DNA from 4 places in the Lysinibacillus sp. RS11 genome. Region 1 is predicted to be linked to each of the others. Evidence: riboswitches for the same ligand, from Rfam matches in the RefSeq annotation. Region 1 holds a riboswitch; each other region holds the start of a gene.
What was found. A riboswitch is a leader RNA that binds a small molecule or an ion and turns the genes downstream of it on or off. The one in region 1 is predicted to bind cobalamin.
Positions count from the first base shown of each region.

Region 2: linked by a shared signal. The riboswitch ahead of AB9L17_RS23170 (hypothetical protein) and the one ahead of AB9L17_RS22320 (FecCD family ABC transporter permease) in region 1 are both predicted to bind cobalamin.
Region 3: linked by a shared signal. The riboswitch ahead of cobT (nicotinate-nucleotide--dimethylbenzimidazole phosphoribosyltransferase) and the one ahead of AB9L17_RS22320 (FecCD family ABC transporter permease) in region 1 are both predicted to bind cobalamin.
Region 4: linked by a shared signal. The riboswitch ahead of AB9L17_RS14905 (energy-coupling factor ABC transporter permease) and the one ahead of AB9L17_RS22320 (FecCD family ABC transporter permease) in region 1 are both predicted to bind cobalamin.

Region 1 is NZ_CP168124.1:4,325,178-4,328,392, forward strand. Features, by position in the region: gene AB9L17_RS22315 (ABC transporter ATP-binding protein) at 11-808, opposite strand; gene AB9L17_RS22320 (FecCD family ABC transporter permease) at 814-1,860, opposite strand; cobalamin riboswitch at 2,015-2,173, opposite strand; gene AB9L17_RS22325 (biotin transporter BioY) at 2,346-2,942, shown strand; gene AB9L17_RS22330 (YdhK family protein) at 3,069-3,215, shown strand, end outside.
Region 2 is NZ_CP168124.1:4,496,691-4,499,905, forward strand. Features, by position in the region: gene AB9L17_RS23160 (tyrosine-protein phosphatase) at 1-12, opposite strand, end outside; gene AB9L17_RS23165 (ABC transporter substrate-binding protein) at 252-1,214, opposite strand; gene AB9L17_RS23170 (hypothetical protein) at 1,216-1,758, opposite strand; cobalamin riboswitch at 1,925-2,116, opposite strand; gene AB9L17_RS23175 (glutathione peroxidase) at 2,392-2,937, opposite strand.
Region 3 is NZ_CP168124.1:1,287,507-1,290,721, reverse strand. Features, by position in the region: gene cobT (nicotinate-nucleotide--dimethylbenzimidazole phosphoribosyltransferase) at 184-1,239, opposite strand; cobalamin riboswitch at 1,355-1,530, opposite strand; gene AB9L17_RS06250 (YheC/YheD family protein) at 1,935-2,699, opposite strand.
Region 4 is NZ_CP168124.1:2,896,807-2,900,021, forward strand. Features, by position in the region: gene cobJ (precorrin-3B C(17)-methyltransferase) at 1-498, opposite strand, end outside; gene AB9L17_RS14900 ((2Fe-2S) ferredoxin domain-containing protein) at 503-874, opposite strand; cobalamin riboswitch at 1,017-1,200, opposite strand; cobalamin riboswitch at 1,426-1,611, shown strand; gene AB9L17_RS14905 (energy-coupling factor ABC transporter permease) at 1,870-2,616, shown strand; gene AB9L17_RS14910 (energy-coupling factor ABC transporter substrate-binding protein) at 2,618-2,890, shown strand; gene cbiQ (cobalt ECF transporter T component CbiQ) at 2,896-3,215, shown strand, end outside.

The DNA.
Region 1 (3,215 bases):
GAACCGTACTTTATTTATGTAGTTTTAAAGCTTTCTTCGTAAATTGCTCTGAGACATACGTTAAATAAGGCTTCCCTGTAAGTGGATGTGTTTGAATATCAGCGTAAACACCAAAAACATCTTGTAATAATGCTGGTGTAAGTACTTCTTCTGGTGTTCCAAAATTGACAATTCGCCCTTGCTGTAAAACATAAATTTGATCACAATACATAGCTGCAATGTTTAAATCATGTATTGCCGCAACAACTGTTAAATGTAGGGTTTGAATTAGATCCATTAGCTGCAATTGATGCTGAATATCTAGATGATTTGTTGGCTCATCTAAAATAAGCATCTGTGCTTGCTGAGCGAGGGCACGGGCAACCATCACACGCTTTTTTTCTCCGCCTGAAAGAGAACTAAAGCTACGTTTCTCTAAATGAGCAATTCCTGTTTGATCTAGTGCATTTTTTACAATTTGAAAATCTCGTTCCTGATCAAGCTCAAATAGTTTTTTATGTGGTGTTCTTCCCATACTGACTAAATCATGTACGGTAAAATCGAATACGACCGGCGTTTCTTGACTCACTACTGCTAAATTTTTCGCAATACTTTTACTCGATTGCTTTAAAATATCCTGTTCATTTAATAAAACTGTTCCACTTTCTGGTTTTAATAAACGATACATATTCTTTAATAGCGTTGACTTCCCACTACCATTTGGACCGATTAACCCAACAAATTGTTTTTCCTTTATTTGTACACTTACTTCATGTAATATGCGCTCATCAGAAATGGAGAAAGATACTTGTTTCGTCTCTAATGTCATATGCTTTAATCCCCTTCACCGAAAGAATAATTGTTACGACGTAGTAGCCAAATGAAAAACGGCCCTCCACAAAAAGCTGTGATAATTCCAATTGGCATTTCTTCAGGGGCAATTATAATCCGAGCAAGTGCATCTGCCCACACTAAGAAAATCGCCCCAAACAAAGCACTAATCGGTATGACATATTTATGGTTTGAACCTACGATCAGCCGTACAATATGCGGAATGATTAAGCCAACAAATCCGATTGAACCACTTACTGCGACAAGCACACCCGTTAATAACGATACTAATAAGATAAGCTGTATTCGAAATTGTTGTAAGTTAACCCCTAATGTAACCGCTGCTTCTTCCCCAAGAAGTAATAAATTTAAGCTTCGATAATGGAGCCATAACAAGGCAAATACCACGATAAAAATAACTGTAGGAATTAAAAGATTACTCCACTTCGCACCCGCTAAGCTTCCTAGCATCCAAAACATAACTGCCTTCATTCCGCCCTCTTGCTTCGACGTCATTAATATAAAATTTGAAATAGCAGATAAAATAAACGACACCGCCATCCCTGAAAGTAAAAGTCGAAAGACAGAAACTCTACCGCCAACACATGCTAAGAAGAAAACTAACGCCATTGCTGTCAGAGAACCTATAAATGCAGATACGGAAAGAGCATAAACGCCAAGAAATGAAAAAGCACCTAAAATGATGACAGCTGTGGCCCCAACCGTTGCACCAGAAGATATCCCTAAAATATATGGTTCGGCAATTGAATTACGGACAAGAGCCTGAATAGCTGCTCCTGCAATTGCCAACCCTGCTCCAACAATAGCAGCGAGCAATACACGCGGAACTCGTATTTGCCAAATAATAATTTCCTGTGAACGACTCCAATCTTGCTCGATTGAGTTTTGTACAATTGGTATTTTGGAAAGGATAACCTTCCATACGTGAATTGGCGTCACAGAAACCGATCCAACCATTATGGCAATTGTCATTGAAATGATTAGTACTAAAAGAAGAGTCATTGATAGTAGCATAATTTTTTTATTCATCTGTTTATTAACTCCTAATCATTAATAATAGACTTAATGAAGATAAAAAAAGGGTATTCCATGCAAAATACGCATAGAAATACCCTAGATTAAACAAAGTCAGAAAGATTCCCTTCTACTATTGTCCGTAATCGCTTTCATCCTCGTGGGCATTACAGATATTCGCTAATTGGCAGGTCTCCTGGCTTCGAATCAATGTCCCTATGATTGCCTTCCCATTCTAGAACAGTGGCCTAAATGCGTCGGATTTGCACCGACTTCCCTTTTAAGTGACACTTTTACAAGATGTCACACCATTTGCATCTGATATTTTAAAATTATGACGATTCTATCATATATTTTAATAGTTAGTCTATTACTAGTAATTATTTATCAAATTATGAAGGATAAACATTTTGTGTTAACCTATATAAAATATTAGGTTGACACAAAATGTTTATTTTTTTACACTATTATTATCAATATTACTTATTAGGGGTGAAATAATGACAACAGTAGCGGAACACTCGCATCACAAATTAAGAACAGTAGATATTGCTTATATTGGACTATTTTCAACATTGATGATGATTGGCGCTAATATTACTTCCTTTGTACCTTTTATGGTTGTTGGTGGCGTACCCATCACGCTACAAACATTTTTTGCTATATTAGCAGGACTTATTCTTGGCAGTAGAAAAGGTGCACTCGCTTGTACTGTTTATATGTGCATAGGTTTAGCAGGCGCCCCTGTATTTGCACGTTTCAGTGGGGGCTTTGGACAAATTTTAAGTCCTACATTCGGTTTTATTGTTACTTTTATATTAGCTGCATATGTTGCAGGGCTTATTGTAGAGCGCAGTGGAACGAAAAAAAGCTATGTAATTGCTGCTTTAATTGCAACAGCCATTAATTATTTACTTGGGACAAATTGGATGTACTTCGCCTACAAGTTATGGGCTAGTGCTCCAGAAGCTTTTTCTTATAAGATGGCATGGCTTTGGATGATGCCTCCATTACCAAAGGATATTATTTTAGCGATATTTGCCGGTATTTTTGCATACCGTCTACAAAAAATAGTAAAAATAATTCCTGTTAAATAACGTAAGCCCTTCTTTAGTTTAATGCTAAAGAGGGCTTTTTGTTTTAGGAATCCTATATGAATGCTGTCCACAATTTCTGCACATTTATTTGCTACATTAAGAGCAAATAGTGAGGAGGAATATAATATGTTATTCAAAAGAAAGTGGTCAATTGGCTTAATAGCAGCAGTAGCTTTACTAACATTATCGGCTTGCTCTGCCGATACAACTAAGTCAGAAGCCGATTCAAAAAATAACATCGAAACTGAACATAGCACAGAGATGGATCATTCC
Region 2 (3,215 bases), 170 kb from region 1:
AAACTGTTTCATTTACTGCACCTCCCTCTATTAATAAACATTCTTATTTATATTCTATAAAACAATTCGCTATAATACCAATTTTCACACTAGGAAATGTCACCAGCTAGTCTCAAGCCGAGTGATGTATGGTTCTATTCGAGCACTTCTTCATCGAAGCGAAACACCTGTACAATGATCATTAGATTCGACCAACATCAAAAAAAGCTGCCCTGGATAAAGGACAGCTCTAAAATACTTTTCAATATAGATTATTTAAATAACTCAGGATATGCTGCTTTTGCTACTAGCTCAACAGCTTCACCAATACGTGGACCTGGACGGTTCGAAATATCAGTATCTATATAATAAACCGCTTTGTTTTGAATGGCTGTGATTGAATTCCATCCATCACGTGCAAGAATTTCTCCCACTGAGTTTTCTACATAGCTTACTGTTGTTAAAATGACTTCTGGATTTTTCGCAATGACATCTTCCTCAGATACCTTTGCCCAGCTTTGAACGTCAGCAAATACATTTTTCACATTAGCAGCATTTAAAATCTCTTGTTGGAATGTATCAGAACCAGCTGTATAGATGTCTGGCTTTGGACTAATTTCTAAGTAAATATTTTTTGGTTCTTTTACATCTTTGACTTTTGCCTGGACTTCCGCAATTTTAGCTTTAATATCTTCGTTTAACTTTTCGCCTTTATCTTCAATCCCCATAACAGATGCAATTTGTTGGATATCCCCGTAAACATCATCAAATGAAGCAGCTGATTTGATAGCAAAAACTTTAATTCCTGCATCTTCAAGAGTTTTTAGAGCATTTAAGTTTTCATCATCACCACCAGTTGTATAGGCAATAACAACATCTGGCTTTAACGCTAAAATACGCTCACTATTGAAAGTTGCAGCAGTAGAGACGCGCTCAATTTTTTGCGCTTCTTCTGGATACGTATCATACTCTGTTGCACCGACGATTTTATCACCAACACCTAGGGCAAACAAAATTTCTGTATTACTTGGTTGTAATGAAACAATAGTTTTAGGTACTGCATCAAACGCTACTTCTACACCACGATCATCCGTAACTTTATAGCTTGTGCTCTCAGTTTGTTGCTCGTCCTTAGAAAAAGTGTCTTTGTTAGCATCCTCTTTTGTGCCGCAGCCTACTAATACGAGTGCTAACATTAATACAGAAAGCCATTGTAGATTAAACAATTTCTTCATTTCATTGATTCTCCTTTTTCTTTTTCATTGGGTATGACTTACTAATAAACGGTATTTCAGCAATACCAGCGCGCTGATTCATATAGACAGCCATAACAAAAAATACATTGGCTAGTAATCCTATATAATCAAACAGAATAGCTGGTACTTCCCGTTCCTCAGAAACTTTGTGTAAAATACGGTATGATTTTTTCGACTCACTACGACATACATGTAATGCAGCAGCAGCCTCTGTTCCTTGTGGTAATACAAAATTCTGAATCTCATCTTTCACATGACTAACATAAAAATCATAACGATCACTAAGCCACGCTAAGTCATCTTCAGTTACTGCTAATTTCCCTCGGACGGAGCCATTAACATGGTAAGCCATTGGCAAAATAGCTAATAAATCATCTGCCACTACCCTTACTGTCTCTTTATTTACTGCTACTAAAGCGACACCCATATGTGTTGTAAGACTATCTGTTCGAATTTCAAAATCTACTGTTGATGCCTTTTCACGCATAAATGGATAACAAGAATAACGTGCATCTTTTTTCAACTCTAGTCCCCGCTTTCCTTCGTGAAAAATTCTTACTAATAGTGAGTATACATAAAAAAACGTCGCCCCTACTCCTAAGGGACGACGAAAATAGCATAAATAGTGTCGCATAGACACGACAAAGCCTATGTATTTGCCGCATATCCTCCTAGCTTCCGAAGAGCATCTATACGTTCAAATAAAGGTCGGTCTCCTGGCTTGTACATCCAATCATGTTATGAGTCATAAAAACCTGCCCATCCGATATTTCGACAAAGGTATATCTTTATGATTCCTGTACTTACAGTTGCGGAAACAGCTTCGGTCTTTCACCGAATTCCCAATTATGCTTGTTAACACCTTTATTTTGCAAAAATAATTCACTTGTAAAGCAGTTTAACACATATTGATAGGAAAAAATAGCTTTGAAATGAACGGAAAACAAATGAATACGAACAACAGTAAGCCTATTTCTACATAGCTATACAAAATCATTCTCTAATCTAAATTCAAGACATTTGAAGTATGCCCCTTCAACTTGACTGCACATTCTGTGGTGAAACGCTCTCTGCAAACGTATCCTCCCTCCACAATATGTACTTTCATCAGCATACTTCTTTAATCAAGAACAGATCCAAGTATTGATTCAAAGTTTTATAAAATTTTTTCAATAGCTTGCTCAACATCAAGCTGTGAATCTGTCGGTTCAAAGCGGGCAACTGTTTTACCATTTGTATCTATTAAAAATTTTGTAAAGTTCCAGCGAATATTACGACCGTCTAAAAAACTAGGTGCAATTTGGATAATTGCTTCTGCTAACATTTTTTCCTGCATACTTGCCTTGCCAAATTCACGATAGTCTATCTCGTGCTTTAAATAATTGAATAATGGATGTGTCGCATCTCCGTTTACCTGCACGAGTTCAAAAATCGGGAATGTTACCCCATAGTTGATTTTGCATAGGTGTGTAGTTTGTTCGCCATCTTCAGGATTTTGGTTATCAAATTGATCACAAGGAAAACCTAAAACGACAAAATTATCCTTCCCATATTTATCATACATTTTTTGCAAGTCTTCAAATTGATATGTAAAACGGCACTTGTTTGCTGTATTAACAATTAACAGCGTTTTTCCTCGATAAGTTTCCATTGATAGTATCTCACCGTTTGGCTTCTTAACTAAATAATTATAAATACTCATTGTTTAACTCCCTTTTTCCCTAAATTGTCAGGAATGTTGATTAACAATATTAATTGATTAGAATATGTAATTTTCTGCCACAATCAGTTAAACATGGTTCATCATGTTCATCACCAAAAGTTGCGAATGACATTTGTTTAGACGTATGTCATTTAATCTTCATTCAGTACAGACGAAATCAACCCTATGTTATGCCGATGGACCTTAAAAATAGGCATACAATAGTGAAACAGCCACAAAAAATCATATTATCGGTCAATAATAAACCTATATTTTCC
Region 3 (3,215 bases), 1.8 Mb from region 1:
CCCAGCCTCTTATTTTTTATCAATAGCAGATTTTAAATCCTTTAACTATAACTTTTGTTTATGTGTAGCAGCGCCTAGAAACAATATATCCTAATAGAAATAGTATGTTACCCTAAGTAAACTTTTTGCTTGCTGAGTAACTACTTTCATAAGAACTTGTTTTTAGAATCTCATAATATTTAATTACTTTTCTAACAGCAGAATAGCTTCCTCTAATGTTGTCATGTTTTTCATCATGGAACATGCTGCGTCCAAAATAGGAAACGCTAAAGCTGCACCAGAGCCTTCGCCCAATCGCATATTCATCTGCAACATCGGTTCAACTCCGAGCATTTCAGCAGCAATTTTAGCACCTGGTTCTTCGGAAGCATGAGAAGGAATGATATAGTCTTTTACTTTTGGTTCGAGTTCGTATGCAATAAGTGCAGCAATAGTAGAAATGAAGCCATCAATCACAACAGGCTTGCGATTTGCAGCTGCAGCGAGTACAACTCCAGCCATAGCACCTATTTCTAAACCACCAACTTTTGCAAGAATGTCAATAGCATCATCACGATTTGGTTTGTTTAATGTAATAGCATTATGAATAACTTCTATTTTATGGTCGATTCCACCTGGCCCAACACCTGCACCGACCCCTGTCACTTCAATCGGATGACATGCACGAAGAACCGATAATATTGCAGCACTCGGTGTTGTATTTCCAATCCCCATTTCACCTGTCCCGAGTACATTCGCCCCTTTTGCTATTTCTTCGGTAGCTACTTCAATTCCTACTTCAATAGATTGAATGGCTTCTTCCCTTGACATGGCAGGACCTTTTGCCATATTGTCCGTTCCATATTTAATTTTTTTTAGGATAACACCAGCATCATGCGGAATATCTTCTTTTACGCCAACGTCTACTGTGACAATTTTAGCATCTGTGATTCTTGCGATAGCACAGACACCAGTTCCACCTCTAGGAAAATTTAATGTTTGAAAGACCGTCACATTTTGTGGATTAGATGTCACCCCTTCATCACAAACACCATGATCTGCGGCACACACAATAATCGCTTTATTATCAATCGCAGGAAATAGTTCTCTTGTAATCCCAGATAGTTGCACAGCAAGGGTTTCTAGTCTTCCCAAACTTCCAGGAGGCTTGCATAGTGCATCTATGCGTTCTCTTGCCTGCTCCATCATTTTGTGGTCAGTACTGTGAATGTTTTGAATCGTCTGTTGTAATAATTGCATGAAAATTTCCCCTTTCTTTTTTGCCTCATTACTCGAAGATATGATTTAGAGAAAAAAATAAAAAGCCTGTAGTTTATTTCATAACAAATAAACTACAGACTTTTCCATCGTCTATATAATACGCAGCAGTTAGGCAGGTCTCCTGGCTCAATTTCAACATTTCATAGAACCTTCCCAGACTATGCTAGTGGCATTCTCCATGAAACTCTCTTTTACAGTGGTGGGACCGCTAAAGCTTTTCACTTTATTCCCTATTCTCCCGCAATGGGCACCTAATGCTTTTATGCAATTATTTTAAATTTACGATAAAGTGTTTTTTGTGTCAATATATTTAATTAAATGAAAAATTGTTCCAGGGATTCCTTTGCTGGCATTCGTTCCAAAATAGTGAATTCCAGTAAAAGAGTCTTTTAACACTTCGAATAACCAAATAAATCTAACGTACGCGAATTTAGGTTCCTGAGGGCTGGCAATTTGAGCCCATGCTGAATCTTCTCTCCAATAGAAAATTGATTCATAACGCGCCTACTCAACCACAATCTATTTTTCCTAGGTAAATTCCTAATCGTTCACAAGTAACGGATTCAATTAAAACTTATTTCCTATAAATATAGTAGGGAAAGTAATTTTTTGATGTATGTCTATTGAATAAAAATATGCTGATGACTAACATGAAAAATAACTACATTTCAAACTTAGCCTTCATTTTGCATTTTCCTAATCTCAACAATATTCTTCCAGATCGCCCTATCAACTTTGGCAAAACTACGTATGCTTGGCGTTGTATTTACTTCGAATAATATAGGTTTTCCTTCTAGATTTATTCCAAAATCAATGCCATATTCTCTACAAGGAAAGTGGGATGCTATTACTTCAGCTACTAAAATTGAATCCTCTTTTAGAGAATCTATTGTTTGATCTTTCTTTGTATTATCCATCATCAAATAACCTGATAATAATTCCTCAATCGATATTGCTTTAGAACCTCGATTTGAATTGACAATCCCATGATCCTCAGTTGCCACTCTTCCGTAAATCCCACCAATTACCCATTTTCCCTTTAGATTTTGAACATGAACACGAATAGATATTGAATTCCCATCAGGGGTTAGACTTTTGACCCCCTCTTGTATAATATAAATTCCGCTTAATCTACCTTGTTTCTCATATGGATGTAGAACTTGGTGGAAATCCTCAATTGCTGCTACACATTTACTTATTTCCTCACCTTGCATGGTAAATCCGTTAAAACAATAGTGTCCATCTTTTCTTTTGTAGACTTTATAAATTGCTCTTCCTTGTCCAGCGCTATTATGTTTCACATAAATATACTCATACTTATTTAATAAATAGATTAGGTTTTCTAGACTGTAAAGTATTGATTCTGGCATGCAGTTAGTTGTTAAAGGATTTTGTTTTAAAAGTAAGCATTGTTCCCATTTTCCAAGTCCGTTTTTCAATAAACTCACCTCATTTAGTTAGATATTTTCATTTCTTTTGTATTGATAGTGTAGTCCTCTCCACTTATGGAGGTTACTGTATTCTATGTAAATAGATTTATCTTGCATAGGTGGGTGAGACTTGGTAACGCGATATCTCATATTTTTCATTTTGAGTCCCATAATTAAATTTACTACACTAGAAAAGTAGTATTATGATTGTTCTCAATACACCATTTTTTGATTTCAAAACATTAGTTTCTAATATACGGAAAAACAACAAAATTTTTTAATGAAAAAATATATTCAGACACACTTAAATTTTTAATGGATACCTATAACGGTCTTTCCGCAAAAGTTGTAGAGGAAGTTGGTTTAAATGGGATATGGGCGAGTGGTCTATCGATATAAGGATCATTAGGTGTAAGAGATAATAATGAAGCATCATGGACGTAGGCATTAGATATACTAGTTTAAACTTTGCCAGTTATAACCTAAAGATTCGTGAGCAAAAAAAGGATAATCCATACAATAAAA
Region 4 (3,215 bases), 1.4 Mb from region 1:
AGCAATAACGAAATCAGCCATTGCCGCTGCTTCTACTCGCTTTGCAATTAAATTCCAAGGTGTTAAGTGGTCACTTAAACTAATCGTACAGGCGTCATGCATAATCGGAGCACCTAGTAAACTTGCACATGAATTGATAGCAGAAATACCAGGAACAATCTCTACCTCAACACCAGTTGCTTCCGTCCAGCCTAGTTCAATTAAAACTTCATATACTAAGCCTGCCATGCCATAAACGCCAGCATCACCGCTCGATATAACCGATACGATACTTCCTGCCTCTGCTTGGCGTACTGCTTCTTGTGCACGTGAAACTTCTTCTGTCATACCAGTACTAACAATTGACTTTGCACTAACTAAATCCTGAATAAGCTCAACATATGTTTTGTAGCCTATGATCATATCACTTTGTTGAAGTGCCTCAACAGCACGAGTCGTAATATGTTTAAAATCCCCAGGTCCAAAACCAACTACGAAAATCTTTCCTTTTTGCGCCATTTTGTTACCCCTCTTTCACCTTTTCAATGCCTTTAATGGCTGTTGTTTGTGCTGTACGCTGTAACGAACCTTCACGCAGTGTAAAGACATGCTCATTTTGTAATACTTCATGATTTAAATCTTGTACGAGTGCCCGCGCATGCTCTGTAGTCGGCACACGGTACCAATTCCCCTGAGGATAAGCGATAACAACACATGCATCCTTACATCTACCATTACAGCGTGTCCTAGTCGTATGTATGTCCTGATCAAGCGCTTGCATTTGTATTTCATCACGGATTGCCTGTGTAATTTCCTCTGCATCTTTTTTCATACAGCTACTGCCATTGCAAATAAAAAGATGCGTTTTCATCCCCTCTAAATTCCAAGTTGTCATTGTTGTTCTCCCCTCATTTGCTTTTAGGAAAAAGAAAAAACCTTTACTCTAGACGAAGAATAAAGGTTTTGTAGAAGCCAAATTAAAACGAATATATACAGGTACTCGCTCTCGCTTCAACTTCTCCCTCCGAAAAGTTTGCATGCATTTATCACAATAAGCAGGTTTCCTGACTTAAGCTTCCTTTTACTTTCGCGCCTTCCTAAGTTTTCACTAGTGGCATTTGCGATTTCATCAGCTATTACAGTAGCGGGGGCTGTATCGGATTTTCACCGATTTCCCTATTATCTCGAAAATATTCAAGCACTTATTGATGTTTTATATGAAATTGTATCTTTTATGTAATAGAAAACTGTCTCTATCATATCTTAATTTTTAAAAATTTCAATATTTCTTTCTCAAATTGTGACATTTTTATTAAAAATTCAGAGAAAACGCGAAATTTCTATCTGTATTTATCTGAATTTTCGACATTGACCTTTAATTCTAAAATTTTTATAAAAAGTATGGCATATATGTGGAAATTCATGTTACACTTTGTCGTGAAATCTCACAACTTCATACTTTTTCGGTGCGAAGTGTATACCATTTCGCTTAAAAGGGAAGCCGGTTCAAGTCCGGCGCGGTCCCGCCACTGTACTAGGGAGTTTTATAGATCATGTCACTGTCCAAAGGATGGGAAGGCCTATAAAACGTTGAACTAAAGCCAGGAGACCTGCCGAAAAATATGTGATCGTTTCAACCTACGAGGATAGGTGTGCGGCTTAGCAGATTAAAATTTTATTTGCCTCTTTTAGCTATGCACTTTTCCAAAGTCGGAGAAGTGCTTTTTATTTTCATTCAGAAGAGACCCCATCTTATGGTGGTAGATGTTTACAGATATAACCAAAACACCTCCTGAATGGAAATAAAGCCTCCGGACGCAATTACGCCAAGGCGAAATTGATTTCGTTCGCACGCTACATTCGAAAAATATAATGTTAGGAGGAGAGATTTTGAAATTCTCACATTGGAAGCTTAGTTATTTCTTGTTGGCATTTTTACTTGTGCCAAATCGTGCATTTGCTATGCATATCATGGAGGGCTTTTTGCCGATTGAATGGGCGATTTTTTGGTGGGTCTTATCGATTCCATTTATTATTTTAGGATTACGCTCTATTCGTAAAACCATTGATGAAAATCCTGAAACAAAAATGATACTAGGTTTATCCGGTGCCTTCGCCTTTGTATTATCAGCCTTAAAAATCCCTTCTGTAACGGGGAGCTGCTCGCATCCGACAGGAGTTGGACTTGGGACTGTTCTTTTTGGGCCACTAGCCATGAGTGTGATTGGGACAATCGTTTTATTATTCCAATCTTTACTTTTAGCACATGGCGGGCTTACAACATTAGGGGCAAATACATTTTCTATGGCAATTGTTGGTCCTATTATTGCTTACTCTGTATTTAAAGGCGCACAAAAAATGGGGCTATCATTTTCAGTAGCTGTCTTTTTAGCAGCAATGCTTGGTGACTTAGGTACATATGTTGTTACATCTGTACAATTAGCTCTTGCCTTCCCTTCTGAAGTAGGAGGATTTATGGCATCATTCACAAAATTTGCTGGTATTTTTGCATTAACACAAATTCCGCTCGCGGTTAGTGAAGGAATTTTAACAGTGATTGTTATGAATTTCTTGAAAAAATATAATGTGAGCGAACTAAAAGCATTACGTGTTTTCTCAGCTAAGGAGGCACACTAAAATGAAAAAAAATTTACTGCTCTTGGCAATTGTTGTGTTTCTAGCTATCATTCCTCTATTTATCCAAAAGGGTGCAGAATTTGAGGGTGCTGATGGCCAAGCGGAAGCAGCAATTGGTGAAATTAACGCTGACTACGAACCATGGTTTGAAAGCATTTGGGAGCCACCAAGTGGTGAAATTGAAAGCTTATTATTCGCTCTACAAGCTGCTATCGGCGCTGGATTTATCGGCTATTTCATCGGCTTTATGCGCGGCAAACATAAAGAAGGTTAAACGATATGTTACTCATTGATAAGTATGCTTATTTGAATAAGCTAGCGTCTGTTCATCCGCTAGAAAAAATGACGTTATCCTTAGGACTACTATTATTGTCGCTTATCATGAGAGATGAACGAATTTCACTCATTACATTTATTGTAATGAGTGCTTTTACCATTTTAAGCGCAAAAATCCCAGTTAAATATTATGCAAAACTTCTATTACTACCGGGATTTTTTTTACTTTCTAGTTTAGTATCCATATTAATTTCTATAGCCCCATCAACAAGCACGCTTCCTACCCATATTTGGTCATTTTCTATTAATGGTTGGACAATTTT